DNA from 3 places in the Stenotrophomonas sp. YJH_SMC_81 genome. Region 3 is predicted to be linked to each of the others. Evidence: predicted binding sites of a transcription regulator. Region 3 holds the regulator's gene; each other region holds the start of a gene.
The links. The regulator HrcA, encoded in region 3, represses chaperone genes, less so after heat shock. The targets are predictions, from matches to a motif close to TTNGCACTCNNNNNNNNNGAGTGCNAA.

Region 1: the regulator HrcA is predicted to act here: its motif matches at 2,821-2,847, upstream of AC5P8U_RS04600 (co-chaperone GroES).
Region 2: the regulator HrcA is predicted to act here: its motif matches at 1,945-1,971, upstream of rpoH (RNA polymerase sigma factor RpoH).

What each region holds. Positions count from the first base shown of each region.
Region 1 covers NZ_JCAFUB010000002.1:217,959-225,001, forward strand. The annotation lists gene AC5P8U_RS04585 (protein-disulfide reductase DsbD family protein) at 1-388, opposite strand, end outside; gene cutA (divalent-cation tolerance protein CutA) at 385-723, opposite strand; gene AC5P8U_RS04595 (endonuclease) at 792-2,582, opposite strand; gene AC5P8U_RS04600 (co-chaperone GroES) at 2,894-3,181, shown strand; gene groL (chaperonin GroEL) at 3,263-4,912, shown strand; gene AC5P8U_RS04610 (DUF6445 family protein) at 5,050-5,661, shown strand; gene AC5P8U_RS04615 (serine hydrolase domain-containing protein) at 5,733-6,893, opposite strand; gene AC5P8U_RS04620 (aspartyl protease family protein) at 6,962-7,043, opposite strand, start outside.
Region 2 covers NZ_JCAFUB010000002.1:182,024-189,066, forward strand. The annotation lists gene ftsX (permease-like cell division protein FtsX) at 1-144, shown strand, start outside; gene AC5P8U_RS04415 (response regulator) at 152-994, shown strand; gene ung (uracil-DNA glycosylase) at 991-1,704, shown strand; gene rpoH (RNA polymerase sigma factor RpoH) at 1,983-2,858, shown strand; gene purD (phosphoribosylamine--glycine ligase) at 2,993-4,276, opposite strand; gene purH (bifunctional phosphoribosylaminoimidazolecarboxamide formyltransferase/IMP cyclohydrolase) at 4,338-5,921, opposite strand; gene AC5P8U_RS04440 (CDP-alcohol phosphatidyltransferase family protein) at 6,128-6,745, shown strand; gene AC5P8U_RS04445 (bifunctional alpha/beta hydrolase/class I SAM-dependent methyltransferase) at 6,780-7,043, shown strand, end outside.
Region 3 covers NZ_JCAFUB010000003.1:38,996-46,038, reverse strand. The annotation lists gene AC5P8U_RS06760 (AraC family transcriptional regulator) at 1-538, shown strand, start outside; gene dnaJ (molecular chaperone DnaJ) at 661-1,785, opposite strand; gene dnaK (molecular chaperone DnaK) at 1,940-3,862, opposite strand; gene grpE (nucleotide exchange factor GrpE) at 4,044-4,559, opposite strand; gene hrcA (heat-inducible transcriptional repressor HrcA) at 4,623-5,687, opposite strand; gene recN (DNA repair protein RecN) at 5,803-7,043, shown strand, end outside.

The sequences.
Region 1 (7,043 bases), on a different contig from region 3:
CGCCGGCATCGGCGCAGCCCTGGTAGCGGACTTCCAGGCTGATGGTGCCGGCGGCGTCCGTCGGCGTGCCGGGCAGGGTGGCCTGCAGGCGCTCCCGATAGGTTTCGACCTCGCCGAAGAAATCATCGTGGTGCCTGTCACCCTTGGGCATCTGCAGCGTGCCGGCATTGAATGCCGGATCCGCCTTGACGCTGGTGCGGTGGCGATACAGGTAGTAGCCCGGTGCGATCTTGAACTGCAGTTGCACCTGGCCCCGTTCGGGGGCCGTGGCGGTCAGCGCGAACGCCTGGTCCACCGGCAGCAGGTCCTTCTCATCCAGGGCCAAGGCGGGCAGCGAGAGCCACAACAGGGCGCACAAGGCAGCGCCACGCGCAAACAGAGTCTTCAATCAGTGTCCTCCCGGGTCTGTGCCCGGATCCAGTCCAGATACGCCGGCAGGCCGGCCCGGGTTTCGACCGCGATGCACTCCGGGAGTTCATACGGATGCAGTTCGACGATCCGGGCGATTGCGTCATCGATGCGGCTCGCGGTGGTCTTTACCAGCAGCTGCAGCTCGGCATCGGTGGTCACCTCGCCCTGCCAGCGGTAGGTGGACTGCGCGCCATCAAGGCGGGTCACGCACGCGGCCAGGCGCTCGCCGACCAGCGCGTGCGCAATGCGCTCTGCACTGGCCCGGTCCGGGCAGGTGGTCAACAGCAGCAGGACGGGATCGACGATCGGCATGACCGCCGAGTATAGGGCCGCCGCCGGGTCAGGGCCCGGCGGCGGCAGTGGACCGCTGCGTTGCGCGGTCAGTTGGCCAGCTGGCAGGTGGCTGGCTTGGCCGAGGTGAACAGGGCCGGGGTCGCCCACTCGGGGTGGTCGATGAACGGGTTGCGATTGCCCTGGAAGCTGTAGACCACGTCATTGCGGGCACGCTCGGCATCATCCGGCGGATCGGACAGGTGCCAGTCGATCAGCGTCGACAGCAGGCCCATGTAGGCCGGCGAACTGCTGGTCTTGACGATCTTGCTGCGGTCGTCGGTCAGCTCCAGGTCCGGCTCGGACTGACCGGTGGCCGCATCCTTGCCGCCCTCATAGCGGATCGCCATGTACATCACCGCACGCGCCATGTCGCCCTTGCGCTTGCCCCACACCTCGAAGGTGCCGGTGTTGCCGTCCGGCGTGCGCACCCAGTTGGAATTGCCCGGGTAGCCACCGCTGCCGCCGCCCTGCCCATTGTTGGCTTCGGTGGCACGCTCGCCGCAGCTGGCATCGCACTTGGCGAACGGCTTGTTGCCACGGTCGGCGTTCCACTGCGCGTCGGTCAGGTACAGCATGTGGGTGTCGGTGTACGGCGCGTAGGGCAGGCCCTTGTCACCGGTGGTGGTGGCAAAGCCCAGCGAGTTCGGCCAAGTGTGCTCGCGGTTGTAGGTCAGGCCGCTGCCGGTGCCCGCACGATCACTGACCTTGGCGTAGCTGCGGTTGCGGTACGCATCGAGGATGCGGTTCGGGTTGTTCGGATCCTCGTCGGCGATTTCCAGGATGGTCCAGGTGCTGGTGCCCGAGCCGCTGTACGGGTAGGCGGTATGGCCCTTGATGGTGGCGTGCAGCGAGCAGCGCAGCTGGCTGGGGCTGCTGGTGTTGACCCTGGAGTAGTAGCCGGCCGGCACGCCCGGGTTGCCCGGGTCCGGATTGCCGCCGGTGCTGGCCACGGTGAAGGCGATGCGGCTGTCGGCGGCCGGATGCGCGCCCTGCAGGTCGGTGATGCGCGCAGCGCGGATGTCGAAGCGGCAGGCTTCACCGGCCACCAGCGCGGTGTTGGTGGACAGCTTCACGCTGCGGCCGCTGGCCGGGAAGGTCAGCGGCACGGTGCCGGAGGTGCCGCAGCTCAGGGCGAAGGCGCCACTGGCCAGGTTCACCGTCTCGCTGAACACCACTTCCAGGTCGGCGGCAGCCGGGAAGGTGCTGCTGCCCTGCGCCGGGGTGGTGGTGGAGACTGACGGCGGCGTGTTAGGGCCTGGCGTGCCGCCGCCGCTGAAGGTCTGGCCGTTGTTGCAGCTGCCGAACGTCTGGCCGGCCGATTCGGCCCAGGTGAAGTGGGCGTACTGGCTGCCGCTGCCGGTCAGCTGCAGCGAGGTGCCCGGCGCGGTGCTGTTGCTTTCGGCCACCGGGATGTTCTGGCTGGTCATGCCCGCGGCAGGGCCACCGGAGGCGGTGATGGCGCCCTCGTAGCTGAGGAACTGGACCACCTTGCCGCTGGCATCGACCAGGGCGATGCCGTCGTTCGGACCATTCTGGAGGCCGTTGGTCGGATAGTTGACCACGGCGATGGTGGCGCTGCCGCAGCCGGCGGCGGTGCCGGCCGGGACCGGATTGTTGGCGTAGACGGTGGCGGCCGACGGGTTGCTGCCGTTGTAGAGGTACAGGCGGTAGCCGGACAGGTCCTCACCGGCAGTGGCTACGACCTCGATCGCTTCGCCGACGTCACCGGCGGCGGTGCTGTCGTCGTAGTGCAGTTCATTGATGAAGACCTCGGCCTGGACCGGCGCAGCGGCCAGCGCCAGCAGGCAGGCGGCGGCAAGCGGGGACAGCAATCGCATCGACTACTCCTTGTGATTGGGAATGCCTGACCGAGCCTAAGGCCGATCCAGTGACACTTTGTCGTAAATGAACGTCAGATATCTGACAGTGCGACGCTTGTCACCGAAATTGATCTGGACCGACGCCCTGGCCGAGGCGCGCGGGCGAAAAAATTTTTTCATTCCGCCCTTGAAAGGGGGCGGCAGGGCTCCATCTCTGCCCTGCTCCCGACGTTGTCGGGTTTCTTCACGTGCGGTTCTGGCACTCGCCTGGGGTGAGTGCTAACATCGCCGGACTTTTTTAGACCAATCAATCACTTAAGAGGTCTCCTATGAGCATCAAGCCGCTGCACGACCGCGTTGTGGTCAAGCCGATCGAAGCCGACGAAATCTCCGCCGGTGGCATCGTCATCCCCGACTCGGCCAAGGAAAAGTCCACCAAGGGTGAGGTCGTGGCCGTCGGCCCGGGCAAGCCGCTGGACAACGGCAACGTGCGCGCGCCGTCGCTGAAGGTCGGCGACAAGGTCATCTACGGCCAGTACGCCGGCAGCTCGTACAAGAGCGAAGGCGTCGAATACAAGGTCCTGCGCGAAGACGACGTGCTCGCCGTCATCGGCTGAGCTTCGGCGCGACCTGTTTCAACCTGATCCCAAACTCCCAGCCGCCGGGCCTCGTCCGGCGCTACCAATGAGGTAAATGCAATGGCTGCCAAGGATATTCGTTTCGGTGAAGACGCCCGTTCGCGCATGGTGCGCGGCGTCAATGTTCTCGCCAATGCCGTCAAGGCCACCCTGGGCCCGAAGGGCCGCAACGTCGTGCTGGAAAAGAGCTTCGGCGCCCCGACCATCACCAAGGACGGCGTCTCCGTCGCCAAGGAAATCGAACTGGCTGACAAGTTCGAGAACATGGGCGCGCAGATGGTGAAGGAAGTCGCGTCGCGCACCAACGACGATGCCGGCGACGGCACCACCACCGCCACCGTGCTGGCCCAGGCCCTGATCCGCGAAGGCGCCAAGGCCGTTGCCGCCGGCATGAATCCGATGGACCTCAAGCGCGGTATCGACAAGGCCGTTTCGGCTGCCGTCGCCGAGCTGAAGAACATCTCCAAGCCGACCGCCGACGACAAGGCGATTGCCCAGGTCGGTACCATCTCGGCCAACTCGGATGAGTCGATCGGCCAGATCATCGCTGACGCGATGAAGGAAGTCGGCAAGGAAGGCGTCATCACCGTTGAAGAAGGCTCGGGCCTGGACAACGAGCTGGACGTGGTCAAGGGCATGCAGTTCGACCGCGGCTACCTGTCGCCGTACTTCATCAACAACCAGCAGTCGCAGACCGCTGACCTGGATGACCCGTTCATCCTGCTGCACGACAAGAAGATCTCCAACGTCCGTGACCTGCTGCCGGTGCTGGAAGGCGTCGCCAAGGCCGGCAAGCCGCTGCTGATCGTGGCCGAGGAAGTTGAAGGCGAAGCGCTGGCGACCCTGGTGGTCAACACCATCCGTGGCATCGTCAAGGTCGTGGCCGTCAAGGCCCCGGGCTTCGGCGACCGTCGCAAGGCGATGCTGGAAGACATGGCCGTGCTGACCGGCGGCACCGTGATCTCCGAAGAAGTCGGCCTGTCGCTGGAAAAGGCCACCATCAAGGACCTGGGCCGCGCCAAGAAGGTGCAGGTCTCCAAGGAGAACACCACCATCATCGACGGCGTCGGCGACAAGGCCAACGTTGATGCACGCGTGGCGCAGATCAAGACCCAGATCCAGGACACCTCCTCGGATTACGATCGCGAGAAGCTGCAGGAACGCGTGGCCAAGCTGGCCGGCGGCGTTGCGGTGATCAAGGTCGGCGCCTCGACCGAAATCGAAATGAAGGAAAAGAAGGATCGCGTCGACGACGCCCTGCACGCCACCCGTGCAGCCGTTGAAGAAGGCGTGGTCCCGGGCGGCGGCGTTGCCCTGGTCCGCGCGATCACCGCGCTGGCCGGCCTGAAGGGTGCCAACGAAGACCAGAACCACGGCATCCAGATTGCCCTGCGTGCGATGGAAGCCCCGCTGCGCGAGATCGTGGCCAACGCTGGCGACGAGCCGTCGGTCATCATCAACAAGGTCAAGGAAGGCACCGGCAGCTTCGGCTACAACGCGGCCACCGGCGAGTTCGGCGACATGCTGCAGTTCGGCATCCTGGACCCGACCAAGGTGACCCGTTCGGCCCTGCAGAACGCGGCCTCGATCGCCGGCCTGATGATCACCACCGAAGCCATGGTTGCCGAAGCTCCGAAGAAGGACGAGCCGGCCATGGGCGGCGCTGGTGGCATGGGTGGCATGGGCGGCATGGGCGGCATGGACTTCTAAGTCCACGCCTCCGGCGGTCGTTGCCGGCCTCGGTCGGCACGCCTTCCCGATGTGATGTAAAGAAGAACCCCGCCGCAAGGCGGGGTTTTTCGTTGCCCGGTTGCCGTCGCCGCAGTGCATCGCTACGCTCGGTAACCATGCCTACCTCGTTCATCGTCGTTGACGACTTCCTTTCTCCCGCCGATGCGCAGGGGTTGCGCCAGGCGGCACTGGGCCTGGACTATCCCGTCCAGGAGGGCGCATTCCCCGGCCGCAATTCACAGCAGCGGCTGGAGTTGGAGGGACTGTCCGGTGCGGTCTCGCGACTGGTCAACGAACCGCTGCGGCCGGTCAACCCGCTGCAGTCGCACGGCAAGTTCCGCCTTACCCTCGCCGGCGACATCGGCCGCGCCAAGGTACACGCCGACCACTCGCACTGGTCGGGCATTCTCTACCTGAGTGCACCGGAGCACTGCGAGGGCGGCACCGAGTTCTTCCGCCATCGCCGTACCGGCACCGAGCGCATGGCCCTGGACGCGGCGGAGCTGGCCGCATTGGGCTACGCCAACGGCGGCGACATGCATCGCGACATCATCGAGCGCGACAGCAACGACGACAGCCAGTGGGAAATGACCATGCGCATTCCGATGCGCTTCAACCGGCTGGTGCTGCTGCGGCCCTGGTTCTGGCACACCGCCGGGCCAGCGTTCGGTGATCGACCGGAGAATGGCCGGCTGGTATACCTGATGTTCTTCGAGCAGGCGCGTTGAAGAGTGCCATCCACGCTTGGCGTGGATGCTCCTCTCCCAGCCGCGTTCGCCATGCAGGCGTCATCGCACCCTCATTCGACGAATGCCTTCGCCGCGCCATACTCCCACTGCCACGGCACGCCGGTATCGCCCAGTACGAATGCCACCAGTGCCGGGAACGCAGCTTCCGCCCGTACATCGTTGCCCAGAATCACCACGCAGCGTTTGTGCCGTTCGATGCACACCAGCGTGTTGCCGACCGCATCGTCGTGGCCGCCCTTGTAGAAACCTGCGCCCTGCGGGCCGCGGAACGTCACCACGCCCAAACCCGCGGCCAGATCCTTGCGTTGCTGCGCCACGGGCAGCTCCGGCTGCAGCGTGGGGAACTGGCTGGCGGTGGTGATCGGCAGCTGCGGCCGCACCAGTTCCCTGCGCATTGCAGGCGACAGCCCATCGCCGCGGACATAGCCGGCGGCGAAGCGCGCCATGTCGGCGATGGTGGTATCCATCGAACCGGCCGCACGCACGCGGCTGCGTTCATCGTGCGGCTCGGCCGTGCCTTCCGCTGTCCAGCCATCGGCCAGGTTGGCGGCGAAATCCTCACGCCACATCATGCTGGTGCGGACCATGCCGAAGCGGTCGAATACCTGCCGCTGCATCAATGCACCCACGTCCTGGCCCAGCCGTCCACGCTCGATCACGAACTGCAACAGGATCAGCCCTTCGCCGGAATACCCATAACGACTGCCCGGATCGAAGTGGAACTTCAGGCGGCCATCCGGTTCGAGAAAGCCGAAGTTGGCGAAGCCACTGGAATGGTTGAGCAGCAGGCGCGGGGTGAGCTGGCGCCAGCGCGCATCATCGGCCAGTACGCTGTAGTCGGCGTACTTCTTCGGCTCTGGCGGGTAGTCCGGCAGCGGCTTGTCCAGCGCCGTGGCGATGCTGGCGTCCAGCTCGATCCGCGCGTCCTGGGCAAGCTGTGCGACCAGGTGGCCGAACGCCATCTTGGTCAGCGAGGCGGCGTACATCACGGTATCGGTGCGCAGTGGCTCGCCTGCGGCGTTGCGTTCGCCGTAGGCGGCCACGTGTACCACCTTGCCGCCATCGATCACCGCCAGCGCCATCCCGCGCGCATGCGCCGCCTGCATCAGCCGCTGTGCTTCGGCATCGATGCGCGCGGGCGAGGGTAGCGGCGGCGCGGCCAGCACGGCCGGCGGGAGCAGCGTCAGCAACAGCAGGACAGCACGGCGCATGCGTGGAACTCCTGGCGGGACGTGGCGCGATGCTACGCCTGCCAGCTCCCGCCGTCATGCGCCGGATGTCAGCCGGGTCGGCGCAGGCAGATCCGCGCGGCACCCGCACCGATGTCCACCTGGCCACCGCGCATCGCGTCGGCACCGAGG
Region 2 (7,043 bases), on a different contig from region 3:
AGCTACGGCAGCCCGTTCGTGCTGCATGGCCTGGACCTGCTGCACGGCGGCCTGGTCCTGGTCGGCACGCTGCTGCTGGGCTGGCTGGGCGCCTGGCTGGTGACCGGCCACTTCCTCCGCCAGACCCGTCCGACCGACACCTGAGACCGGCATGCAACCGCAAGCGCTGAAGCACCTTGAAGGGCCCGCGACGCGGGTGATGGTGGTCGATGGTTCGAAGCTGGTCCGCAAACTGATCGCCGATGTCCTGCAGCGTGACCTGCCGGGCGTGGAGGTGATCGGCTGCGACAGCATCGAGGATGCGCAGCAGGCGCTGGCGCAGGGCCCGGTGGACCTGGTGACGACCTCGCTGACCCTGCGCGATGGCGACGGCCTGGCGCTGGCGCGGATGGTGCGCGAAGCCGCCGGCCAGGCCTATGTGCCGGTGATCGTTGTGTCCGGCGATGCCCAGCAGCACCTGGAGCAGCGACGCTTCACCGAGTACGTCACCGACTATTTCGACAAGGCGCTGGGCCATGAGGCACTGGCGACCTTCATCCGTGGCTATGTGCAGCCGCAGACCATCCCCGGCGCCACCATCCTCTATATCGAAGACAGCCGCGTGGTGGCCGAGGCCACCAAGCGCATGCTCGAGCGCCAGCAGTTGAACGTACTGCACGTGGTCAGCGCCGAAGAGGCATTCACCCTGCTCACTGCCGAGTCGCTGGGCCGCAGCCGCCACCGCATCGACCTGGTGCTGACCGATGTCACCCTGAAGGGCGAACTGAGCGGGCGCGACGTGGTGCAGCGCGTGCGCGTGGACTTCGGTTACGGCAAGCGCCGCCTGCCGGTGCTGGTGATGACCGGTGATGGCAACCCGCACAACCAGACCGGGCTGCTGCAGTCCGGTGCCAATGACCTGGTGCTCAAGCCGATCGAAGAGCGGCTGCTGGTCACCAAGGTGTTGTTCCAGCTGCGCCTGGCCCGATTGAACGATGGACCCCTGATCCGATGATGGATGAAGTAGCCGACACCCCGACGATCCAGCTGGAACCGAGCTGGAAGCAGCATGTCGGCGATTACCTGCTGCAGCCGCAGATGCGCGAGCTGTCCAGCTTCCTGCGCCAGCGCAAGGCCAGTGGCGCGGCGGTGTTCCCGCCCGGCCCGCAGATCTTCGCCGCGTTCGACGCCACGCCGTTCGAGCAGGTGAAGGTGGTGATCCTCGGGCAGGACCCGTACCACGGCCGCGGCCAGGCGCATGGCCTGAGTTTCTCGGTGCCGCCGGGCGTGCCGGTGCCGCCGTCGCTGCTGAACATCTACAAGGAGATCGAGAGCGATCTCGGCATCCCGCGCCCGGACCACGGCTGCCTGATTCCGTGGGCGCAACGTGGGGTGCTGCTGCTCAATGCCGTGCTGACGGTGGAAGAGGGCAAGGCTGGTGCCCACCAGGGGCGTGGCTGGGAGGGCTTCACCGATCACGTGGTGGACGTGCTCAACCGCGAACGCGAAGGCCTGGTGTTCCTGCTGTGGGGCGCCTATGCGCAGCAGAAGGGCAAGGTCATCGACACCCGTCGCCATCGCGTGCTGAAGTCGCCGCACCCGTCGCCGCTGTCGGCCCATCGTGGCTTCCTCGGCTGCCGGCATTTCTCGATGGCCAACGAGTACCTGCAGCGCCGCGGCCAGGCCCCGATCGACTGGTCGCTGCCGCCGCGTTCGGCGCTCTGAGCACCGGCGGGCTGCTGGGCCTGAACATCGGGCAACGTCTCCGGGCCTGAATGGGCCTTCAGAACGGCCCGTTCAGCTCCGCTTGACTGAAATCGGCAGGTTTCTGCCAGGTAATTGCTTGAATTCCAAGGGATTGTGAATCCCGAAAAGCATGCTCGCCACTGTCATCAAATCGCGCTACGGTAGGGCTCTGTTTGGGACCAGTGTTGCATCAATAGGATGCTGGAACTTTTTCCTCCTTTAGCAGTCCAAATCCCGGACTGCTAAGATGGGTGCCTATGAGCCAGAACACCTCTACTGCCCTTGTGGCAAACAATCTCCCGATTCCCAGTGCGCTCGGTTCGCTGGACGCCTACATCGGTGCCGTGCACCAGATCCCGGTGCTGTCGGTCGATGACGAACAGGACCTGGCCCGTCGCTTCCGCGACGGCAACGATCTGGACGCCGCCCGCGAGCTGGTGCATTCGCACCTGCGCTTCGTGGTGCACGTGGCCCGCGGCTACAACGGCTACGGCCTCGCGCTGGGCGACCTGATCCAGGAAGGCAACATCGGCCTGATGAAGGCGGTCAAGCGCTTCGACCCGGACATGGGCGTGCGCCTGGTCTCCTTCGCCGTGCACTGGATCCGTGCCGAAATGCACGAGTTCATCCTGAAGAACTGGCGCATCGTGAAGGTCGCCACCACCAAGGCGCAGCGCAAGCTGTTCTTCAACCTGCGCAAGTCGAAGACGCGCCTGGGCTGGATGAACGCGGCGGAAGTCAGCGCGGTGGCCAAGGACCTGAACGTGTCCGAGCGCGAGGTCATGGAAATGGAATCGCGCCTGTCCGGTCGCGATATCGGTTTCGATGCGCCGACCGACGAGGACAACGAGCACGCCCCGCCGTCGCCGGCTGCGTTCCTGGTTGCCGATGACGAAGACCCGTCGATGGCCTACGAGCGCGAGGACAGCGAAGACAACCAGATGCAGCTGCTGCGCGAAGGCCTGGCCGAACTGGATGCGCGTTCGCGCGACATCATCCGTCGTCGCTGGCTGGATGCCGACAGCAAGGTGACGCTGCAGGAGCTGGCCGACGAGTACGGCGTGTCCGCCGAGCGCATCCGCCAGGTCGAGGCGAACGCGCTGAAGAAGATGAAGGCGCTGTTCACCGCGTAAGGCGGGATGGCGTTGAAGCCAGGAAAAGGCCCGGCATTGCCGGGCCTTTCCTTTTTGGTGGCGTTCCCATCCACGCATGGCGTGGATCTACCCAGTGTCAGTAGAGCCACGCCATGCGTGGCCGCGGCGCGGCCTCAGCCCTCGCGTGCGATCGCGCGCCAGCCGATGTCGGTGCGGTGGAACGCGTTGGCCCAGGTCACCTTGGCCACGCCGGCATAGGCATTGGCCTGTGCGTCGCGCACGCTGTCGCCCAGTGCGGCCACGCACAGCACGCGGCCACCGGCACTGACCACCTGGCCCTGCGCATCCAATGCCGTACCGGCATGGAACACCTTGGCGCTGGCCGGCACGTCGCCCAGGCCGGAAATCACGTCACCGGTGATCGGCGCTTCCGGGTAGGGCTTCGCGGCCAGCACCACGCCCAGTGACGGGCGCGCATCCCACTGCGCTTCTACCTGGTCCAGGCGGCCATCAATCGCCGCTTCCACCAGCTCGACCAGGTCCGACTGCAGGCGCAGCATCACCGGCTGGGTTTCCGGATCGCCGAAGCGCACGTTGAATTCAATTACCTTCGGCGCGCCGCTGGCATCGATCATCAGGCCGGCGTAGAGGAAACCGGTGAACGGGATGCCGTCGGCGATCATGCCCTGCACGGTCGGGTTCACCACTTCGCGCATCACGCGTGCATGCACCTCCGGCGTCACTACCGGCGCTGGCGAGTACGCGCCCATGCCACCCGTGTTGGGGCCGGTGTCGCCGTCGCCGACGCGCTTGTGGTCCTGCGAGGTGGCCATCGGCAGCGCATGCACGCCGTCCACCATCGAAATGAAGCTGGCTTCCTCGCCATCGAGGAATTCCTCGATCACCACGCGGGCGCCGGCATCGCCGAACGCGTTGCCGGAGAGCATGTCACGCACCGCGTCTTCGGCCTCGGCCAACGTCATTGCGACGATCACGCCCTTGCCGGCGGCCAGGCCATCGGCCTTGACCACGATCGGTGCACCCTTCTCGCGGATGTAGGCCAGGGCAGCGTCCACGTCGGTGTGCACGGCATAGAACGCGGTGGGGATGTTGTGGCGGGCCAGGAAGTCCTTGGCGTAGGCCTTGCTGCCTTCCAGCTGCGCGGCGGCGGCGGTCGGCCCGAAGATGCGCAGGCCGGCGGCGCGGAAGCGGTCGACCACACCGGCCACCAGCGGTACTTCCGGGCCGACCACGGTCAACGCCACGCCTTCAGCCTGGGCCAGCGCCAGCAGGCCGTCGATATCGGTCACCTTCACCGCCACGTTGCGGCACTTGTCTTCGCTGGTGGTACCGGCGTTGCCGGGCGCCACGATCACGTCGGTGACACGGGAGGACTGGGCCAGCTTCCATGCCAGGGCGTGTTCGCGGCCGCCGGAGCCGATGACGAGGATCTTCATGGGACAGGGTTCTCGGATACGGAAAAGAAAAGCCGGGCAGGGCCCGGCTTGGTGATGCGGATCAGTGGCGGAAGTGGCGCACGCCGGTGAACACCATGGCCAGGCCATGTTCGTCGGCGGCGGCGATCACTTCGGCATCGCGCATCGAACCGCCCGGCTGGATAACCGCCTTGATGCCGGCGGCAGCGGCGGCATCGATGCCGTCGCGGAACGGGAAGAACGCATCGGAGGCCATCACCGAACCCTCGACCACCAGGTTCGCGTCGGCGGCCTTGATGCCGGCGATGCGGGCCGAGTACACGCGGCTCATCTGGCCGGCGCCGACACCGATGGTGCGGTTGTCCTTGGCGTAGACGATCGCGTTGGACTTCACGAACTTGGCCACCTTCCAGGCAAACAGCAGGTCGGTGAACTGCTTGTCGGTCGGCGCCAGCTTGCTGACCACCTTCAGCTCGTCGCGGGTCATGCCGCGGTTGTCTGACGACTGCAGCAGCAGGCCCGAGCCGACGCGCTTGCTGTCGAAGTTGTTCAGACCGTCGCCATGCGGGATGCGCAGCACGCGTACGTTGGCCTTCTTCTGCGCGTACTCCAGCGCGGCCGGCTCGTAGTCCGGGGCAATCAGCACCTCCACGAACTGGCGGTCCAGGATCACCTTGGCGGTGGCGGCGTCCAGCGGCGTGTTGAAGGCGATGATGCCGCCGAAGGCGCTGGTCGGGTCGGTGGCGTAGGCCAGCTCGTAGGCATCGCCGTTGCCGGCGCCGACGGCCACGCCGCACGGGTTGGCGTGCTTGACGATGACGCAGGCCGGCGCATCGAACTGGCGCACGCATTCCCACGCCGCATCGGCATCGGCCAGGTTGTTGTAGCTCAGCTCCTTGCCCTGCAGCTGCTGGAAGGTGGCCAGCGTGCCCGGGACCGGGTACAGGTCGCGGTAGAACGCGCCGCTCTGGTGCGGGTTCTCGCCGTAGCGCAGGTCCCTCACCTTCACGAAGGTGGAGTTCATCTGCGCCGGGTATTCGGCACGGGCCGGCACGGCGGCGTCGGTGGCGGTGACCGCCGACAGGTAGTTGCTGATCGCCGCATCGTACTGGGCGACGCGGTTGAACGCGGCCACCGAGAACGCGAAGCGGGTGGCAGCCGTCAGCTGGCCGCTGTTGGCCTCCAGCGAGGCCAGCAGCTCGGGGTACTGCGACGGGTCGGTGGCCACTGCCACGCGGGCGAAGTTCTTGGCCGCCGAACGCAGCATGGCCGGGCCGCCGATGTCGATGTTCTCGACCGCGTCGGCCAGGGTGCAGTCGGCCTTGGCGGTGACCGATTCGAACGGGTACAGGTTCAGCACCAGCAGGTCGATGGCGCCGATGCCGTGCTCGGCCATCACCGCGTCATCCAGGCCGGAGCGGCCCAGCAGGCCGCCGTGCACCATCGGGTGCAGGGTCTTGACCCGGCCGTCCATCATTTCCGGGAAACCGGTGACCTCGGCCACGTCCTTCACCGCCAGGCCCGCCTCGCGGATCGCCTTGGCGGTGCCGCCGGTGGACAGCAGCTCCACGCCGCGTGCCGCCAGCGCAGTGGCCAGCTCGACCAGACCGGTCTTGTCGGAAACGGAGAGGAGGGCCCGGCGGACGGGCAACAGATCAGCAGTCATGGGACGGAATCGGCAGCGGAGCGGGGCCGATATTGTAGGCGGTGGGGGCCGGTGGCGGGCGCTGGTGGTGGTAATCAACCCGCACCGATGGCCTGTGGCCGCCTTCAGCACCGTCTGGCCGGGGGGGCCGCAATCAATTCGATGGGGCGCGCTGCCCCAATCGGGTAGGCTGTGCGGGAACTGCCAAGGATCAGCGGGTTCGGATCGTGTCGATCTATGCATTGAAAGGACGTTTTCAGGACCTCCTGCGTCCGGCCGTACGCGGCCTGTACCGCGTGGGGATCACCGCCAATGCGGTGACCGTGGTCGCTGCCGTGGTCTCGCTGCTGGTGGCCGGCGCCGTCTGGTGCTGCGCGCCGGCCCAGCCGTGGCTGTACCTGCTGCTGCCGCTGTGGATGCTGCTGCGTATGGCGCTCAACGCGGTGGACGGCATGCTGGCCCGCGAATTCGGCCAGCAGTCGCGGCTGGGTGCCTATCTGAATGAATTGTGCGATGTGATCGCCGATGCGGCGCTGTACCTGAGCCTGCTCAGCGTGCCGGGCGTGCGCCCGGAGCCGCTGTGGCTGCTGGCCTGGACCGCGGCGCTGAGCGAATACGCCGGCGTGCTGGGGCTGATGGTCGGCGCCAGCCGCCGCTATGACGGTCCGATGGGCAAGAGCGACCGCGCCTTCGTGATCGGTGCGCTGGGCCTGCTGCTGGCGTTTGAGTGGGTTGGCGCGATGACGGTCACGGGCGTGGCCGCGGCCATGGCGGTGCTGTGCGTGCTGACGATGATCAACCGGGTCCGTCGCGGACTGCGGGAAACCGCAGTTTCGCCAAATTAATCAAGCAGATAGAAAAAGACAATCAGGAGATTGCATGCGTCAGGCGCAGGAACGGGAATTCCACAGCTTCGACCAGGTACCGCTGTTCTACCGGTACTGGGCCGGCACCACCGCCACCCCGGCCACCCGGGCCATCGTGCTGCTGCACCGCGGGCACGAGCACTCCGGGCGTGTTACCCATCTGGTCGATGAGCTGGACCTGCCTGACACCGCCTTCTTCGCCTGGGATGCGCGCGGCAATGGCCGTTCGCCGGGCGCGCGTGGCGATGCACCGGGCTTTCCGGCGCTGGTGCGCGAC
Region 3 (7,043 bases):
CATCGCCGCCGTGCACATGCGCAGCCTGTACATCGACCCGCCGTTTGCCCCGCACCTGCCGACCGAGCCGTTCGCGGTGCAGGTGTCGCCCCTGCTGCGCGAGCTGCTGCAGGCCGCCACGCTGGTCAAGGGCGAGCACATCGAGGACAGCCGCGATGGCCGCGTGGTGCGCCTTCTGCTGGACGAACTGCATCGCATGGACGTGCTGCCTCTGCACCTGCCTGCGCCAAGCGACCCGCGCCTGCTGCGGATCTGCCAACACCTGCAGAAGCACCCCGGCGACGACGCCACACTGCAGGACTGGGCACAGGCGCTGGAGGTGGACGTGAAAACCATCCAGCGGCGCTTCGCCACCGAGCTGGGCATGACCTTCGGCCAGTGGCGGCAGCAGGCACGGCTGCTGGCCGCGATGGAACGGCTGGCGGTCGGTGACAAGGTCATCGATGTCGCGCTGGCGACGGGCTACGACAGCCCCAGCGCGTTCACCAGCATGTTCAAGCGCCAGCTGGGGCAGACACCTGCGGCGTTTTTCCGGTAACGGCATCCACGCATGGCGTGGGTCCACCATCGCGGCGCATGCCCGGCGGAAACCATCGCGGATCGCAAACGAGAACGCCGGGCATGGCCCGGCGCTTCCGCTTAACGCTTCGGTTGAGAAACTCAGGACGTCATCCGGTCCCAGAAGCCCTTCACGCCGTCGATGAAGGTGGCCGACTTCGGCGAATGCTTGCGCGCTTCCTCGCCGACGAAGGTGGCTTCGAACTGCTCCAGCAGCTTGCGCTGTTCGGTGGTGAGGTTGACCGGAGTCTCCACCACCACGCGGCAATACAGGTCGCCTTCGCTGCGGCTGCGCACCGAACGCACACCCTTGCCGCGCAGGCGGAACAGCTTGCCGGTCTGGGTCTCGGCCGGAATGCGGATCTCCGCTTCGCCGCCGAGGGTAGCCACGCGCACGGTGTCACCCAGTGCCGCCTGCGAGATGCGGATCGGCACTTCGCAGTGCAGGTCGTCGCCATCGCGCTGGAAGATCGCATGCTCGCGCACGCGCACTTCCACGTACAGGTCGCCCGGCGGCGTACCGGCCGGCCCGGCTTCACCCTCGCCCTGCAGGCGGATGCGGTCACCGGTATCGACGCCCGCCGGCACCTTCACCGACAGCACCTTGTCTTCCTCGACGCGGCCGTTGCCGTGGCAGGTCTTGCAGGGCTTGGCGATGATCTGGCCACGGCCGCCGCAGTTGTGGCAGGCCTGCTGCATGGCGAAGATGCCGCGCTGGATGCGCACCTGGCCGCGGCCATGGCACACGTTGCAGGTCTCGACCTTGCCGTCCTCGGAGCCACTGCCATCGCAGTCGCCGCACTCGGCCAGGGTCGGAATCTCGATGCGGCGCTCGACGCCGCGCACGGCCTCTTCCAGATCCAGCTCCATCACGTAGCCGATGTCGGCGCCGCGACGGGCCTGGCGCGGACCACCGCCGCCACCGCCAAAGATGTTGCCGAAGATATCGCCGAAGATATCGTTCATGTCCGGGCCGCCCGGGCCGCCGCCGCCCATGCCGTGCTCGAACGCGGCGTGGCCGTGGCTGTCGTACATGCGGCGCTTGTTGCCGTCGGACAGCACTTCGTAGGCTTCCTTGCACTCCTTGAAGGAGGCCTCGGCCGCCGCATCACCCGGGTTGCGGTCCGGATGGAACTTCATCGCGCAGCGACGGTACGCCTTCTTCAGCTCGTCGTCGGTGGCGGTGCGGGCAACGCCCAGCACTTCGTAGTAATCGCGCTTGCTCATATCGTGAATCGGGTTCCGGAAAGTCGGGATTCGTCAAAGCGGAAGAGCGGAACCAGGTCCGCTCTTGCGTCGGGCGCCCCGACACGCCGGTGGGCGGTCAGGACCCTGATGCGACAACGGGACGCTGGTGGCCAGCGTCCCGCGTCGGTCCGGATCAGGACTTCTTGTCGTCCTTGACTTCGGTGAACTCAGCGTCGACCACGTCATCCTGCGCCTTGCCGGCATTGCCGGCGTCGGCACCCGGGGCACCGCCCTGGTCGGCCGAAGCAGCGGCGAACAGCGACTGGCCAGCTTCTTCCAGTGCCTTCGACTTGGCTTCGATCTGTGCCTTGTCGTCGCCCTTCATCGCGGTTTCCAGATCAGCCAGCGCTGCCTCGACCTTGCCGATGACATCGCCGCCGACCTTGCTGCCGTGCTCGGTGATGGCGCTGCGGGTGCCGTGGATCAGGGCGTCGGCCTGGTTGCGGGCCTGCACCAGTTCCTGGAACTTCTTGTCTTCCTCGCGGTTGGCTTCCGCGTCGGCAACCATGCGCGCGATCTCTTCCTCGGACAGGCCCGAACCGGCCTTGATCTCGACCTTCTGTTCCTTGTTGGTCTTCTTGTCCTTGGCCGACACGTGCAGGATGCCGTTGGCGTCGATGTCGAAGGACACTTCCACCTGCGGCAGGCCACGCGGGGCCGGCTCGATGCCGGACAGGTCGAACTTGGCCAGCGACTTGTTGAAGCGGGCCTGTTCGCGCTCACCCTGCAGCACGTGCACGGTCACGGCCGACTGGTTGTCCTCGGCGGTGGAGAACACCTGCGAGGCCTTGGTCGGGATGGTGGTGTTCTTCTCGATGATCTTGGTGAACACGCCACCCATGGTTTCGATACCCAGCGACAGTGGGGTCACGTCCAGCAGCAGCACGTCCTTGACGTCGCCGCCCAGCACGCCACCCTGGATCGCCGCACCCAGTGCCACGGCTTCGTCCGGGTTGACGTCCTTGCGCGGTTCCTTGCCGAAGAACTCGGTCACCGCCTGCTGCACCTTCGGCATGCGGGTCTGGCCGCCGACCAGGATCACTTCGCTGATGTCGCTCGAACGCAGGCCGGCATCGTTCAGGGCGACGCGGCACGGCTCGATCGACTTCTTGATCAGGTCGTCCACCAGTGCTTCCAGCTTGGCGCGGGTCAGCTTGATGTTCAGGTGCTTCGGACCCGACGCGTCAGCGGTGACGTACGGCAGGTTCACTTCGGTCTGCTGGGCGCTGGACAGCTCGATCTTGGCGCGCTCGGCAGCATCCTTCAGGCGCTGCAGGGCCAGCGGATCCTTGCGCAGGTCGATGCCCTGGTCCTTGTTGAATTCTTCAACCAGGTACTCGATGACGCGGTTGTCGAAGTCTTCGCCACCCAGGAAGGTGTCGCCGTTGGTGGCCAGCACTTCGAACTGCTTCTCGCCGTCGACATTGGCGATCTCGATCACCGAGACGTCGAAGGTGCCGCCGCCCAGGTCGTACACCACGATCTTGCGATCCTTGTTGTCGCCCTTGTCCAGGCCGTAGGCCAGCGCAGCCGCGGTCGGCTCGTTGATGATGCGCTTGACGTCCAGGCCGGCGATGCGACCGGCGTCCTTGGTCGCCTGGCGCTGGCTGTCGTTGAAGTAGGCCGGCACGGTAATGACCGCTTCGGTGACCTTCTCACCGAGGAAGTCCTCGGCGGTCTTCTTCATCTTCTCCAGCACCTTGGCCGAGATTTCCTGCGGGGCCATCTTCTTGCCGTCGCTGGTGGCGACCCAGGCATCGCCATTGTCATGGGCCAGGATGCTGTACGGGACGTGGGCGATGTCCTTCTGCACCTCGCCATCGGTGAACTTGCGGCCGATCAGGCGCTTCACCGCGTAGAAGGTGTTCTTCGGGTTGGTCACGGCCTGGCGCTTGGCCGAGGCACCGACCAGGACTTCGCCGTCCTTGGTGTAGGCGACGATCGACGGGGTGGTGCGATCGCCTTCCGAATTCTCGATGACGCGGGCCTTGCCGCCGTCCATGATCGCCACGCACGAGTTGGTGGTGCCGAGGTCGATACCAATGATCTTGCCCATGGGGGAGACTCCTGAGGATGCTTGTTGGGGTCAGTCCGGCCGTTCGGCCGGTGGATGAATACGATGTGGGGGAGGCCCGTGGAACATTCAAGCCACCTCCCGAACGCTGTGTTTCCGGTCGCCCGGCGCGTTCAGCGTCGGGCCGGGTCGCAGGTGATTCCCGCCGCCCGGCCCGGCAGGGTCAGTCGGCGGCCACCACCACCAGCGCCGGCCGCAGCAGGCGCTCGTTGAGCAGGTAGCCCTTCTGGAACACGGTCACCACGCTGCCCGGGGCAGCGCCCGGGGTCGGCGCCTGGCTGATGGCCTGGTGGTGCTCCGGGTTGAACGGCTGGCCGATCGGGTCCAGCAGGACCAGGCCGTTGTCGGCAGCGACCTTGAGCAGCTGCTTGTAGGTCAGCTCCAGGCCTTCGCGCAGCGGGTGCGGGTCGTCGCCGGCGGCCTTCAGGCCGGCATCCAGGCTGTCGAACACCGGCAACAGCTCGCCCAGCAGCTTCTCGTTGGCGAACTTGCGGGCCTGCTCGATGTCACGGGCAACACGCTTGCGCTGGTTTTCCAGGTCGGCGCGCTCACGCAGCGCATCGGCCTTGACCTGCTCGACTTCGGCGCGCAGGCGCTCGACTTCGTCGTTGACGCCGGCGGTGGCAGCCGCATCGGCGGCACTCTGCTGGGATTCGATATCTGGATGTTCGTGGTTCATGTCTGGGTCCCTGGCGGTCACTCTCCGCCTCCACCCACCCTAGTGTGGGCGGGATGCTGCGTTTCAAGCGTCGGATGTTCCCGGCGTGCGTCCGGCCGGCGAAAAGGCCGCGCCAAGCACATCGGCGGTGGCCTGGACCAGTGGGATCACCCGGTCGTAGGCCATCCGCTTGGGACCGATCACGCCCAGCACGCCCAGCACCTGGCCATTGGCGGTGTAAGGGGCAGTGACCAGCGAGACGCCCTGCAGCGGCATCATTCCGGTCTCTTCGCCGATGAAGATGCGCACCCCCGGCGCCTGGATGGTCCGCTCCAGCAGCTGCAGGATTTCGCGCTTGCTGGAGAACAGCTCGAACAGTTCGCGCAGGCGCTCCAGGTCGGACAGGTCCTGCACGCCCATCAAGCGGGTCTGCCCGGCCACCAGCATGTCGTCGGCCGCCGGCTGCAGGGCCTGCTCGGCCAGTTCGATGCTGTGGGCCAGCAACTGCTCCAGTTCGGACCGGGCGTCGCGCAGCTCCAGCAGCAGGCGGGTACGGATCTCGGCCATCGGCAGGCCGGCGAAATGCGCATTGAGGTAATTGGCGACCTGCTCCAGCTGGCCTGGCGCAAACTCCTGCCGGGTCTCGATCACCCGGTTCTGCACCTCGTTGTCGGCAAATACCAGGATCGCCAGCACCCGGCGCCCGTCCAGCGCCACGAAATCGATCTGGCGGAAGGCGAACTGCTCACGCCGCGGGGCGCTGACCACGCCGACGAAGTGGCTCATCGCCGACAGCAGCTCCGAGGCGCTGCCGAGCAGGGCCTGGGTACTGCCGCCGCCGGCCAGTTCCTGGCGCAACCGGGCCAGCTCGCCCTCGCCCGGCGGCTGCATCTGCAGCAGGCTGTCGACGAACACCCGGTAGCCATGCGCGGTCGGGACGCGGCCGGCCGAGGTATGTGGCGAGGCCAGCAGGCCCAGATCCTCCAGGTCGCCCAGGATGTTGCGGATGGTGGCCGGGCTGACCTCCAGGCCGGCCACGCGCGCCAGCGTCTGCGAGCCGACCGGCTCGCCGTCCTGGATGTATCGCGCGATCAGCGTGCGCAGCAGGTGGCGCGCACGCGGGGCAAGCTGGTCGGGAGAACCGTGCATGGAATCAACCTGTGAGACACGGACACTAGATAATGGCGGCGCATCGCCTTGGCAAGTCATTGGACCTCCCGCGCCCGCGTGCTAGCGTTGCGCGGCTGCTGACACCCCCTTACCCATGCTCAGACATCTTTCGATCAAGGATTTCGCCGTCGTCCGCGCCACCGAACTGGAGTTCGGGCCAGGCATGACCGTGGTTTCAGGCGAGACTGGCGCCGGCAAGTCGCTGATGGTCGACGCACTGGGCTTCCTGTCCGGCCTGCGCGCCGACAGCGGCGTGGTCCGCCATGGCGCCGCACGCGCCGAGCTTTCCGCCGAGTTCGCGCTGGAGCAGCTGCAGGCCGCCCGCCAGTGGCTGGCCGACAACGAGCTGGACGACGAGGACCAATGCCAGCTGCGCCGCGTAATCCGCGCCGACGGCGGCTCGCGGGCCTGGATCAATGGCCGCCCGGTGACGCTGGCACAGCTGGGCGACCTGGCCTCGCTGCTGGTGGAGATCCACGGCCAGCATGAACAGCAGGCGCTGCTGGCGCGCCCGTCGCAGCTGGCCCTGCTGGATGCCTATGCCGGCAACGAGAACGAGCGCCGCCAGGTGCGCCATGCCGCCGCGGCCTGGCAGGCACTGGTCGATGAATCGCTGGCGTTGTCGCAACAGGGCGACGTCAGTGACCGGATCGGCTTCCTGGAGCACCAGCTGCGCGAACTGGACCGCGAGGACCTTGAACCGGAGTCGATCGCCGCACTGGGTGCCAGCCACCGCCGCCAGGCCCACGCCAGCGCCCTGCTGAGCGCCTGCCAGGCGGCCAGCAACCAGCTCAACGGTGAAGACGGCAGCTCCGCGCTGGACCTGCTGCAGCAAGTGCGCCACGAGCTGTCGCGGCTGGTCGAGCACGACCCGCGCCTGGGCGAGGTGGACGGCCTGATCGAGAACGCCTCGATCCAGCTGCACGAAGCCCTGTCGCTGCTTGATCGCGTGCACGACGACCTCGACGCCGACCCGGAACAGTTCGAGGAGAACGAGCGCCGCCTCGGCCGCCTGCACGACCTGGCCCGCAAGCACCGCGTGCCGATGGACGAACTGGGCGCGCAGCGCGAGCGCATGCATGCCGAAGTGGAGCAGCTGCGTGGCGCCGACGAGCGCCTGCAGCGCCTGGCCGGCGAGATCGACAAGGCCGCCGCCGCCTGGCGCGTACAGGCTGAAGTGCTGACCGCCAGCCGCCGCAGCGCCGCCGCCGAACTGTCGGCCACCACCACCAGCATCATCGCCGAGCTGGGCATGGGCGGCGGCCAGTTCCTGATCGAACTGGAGCCACAGGACAGCGGCAAGCCCGACCCGCAGGGTGCCGAGCGCGTCGAGTT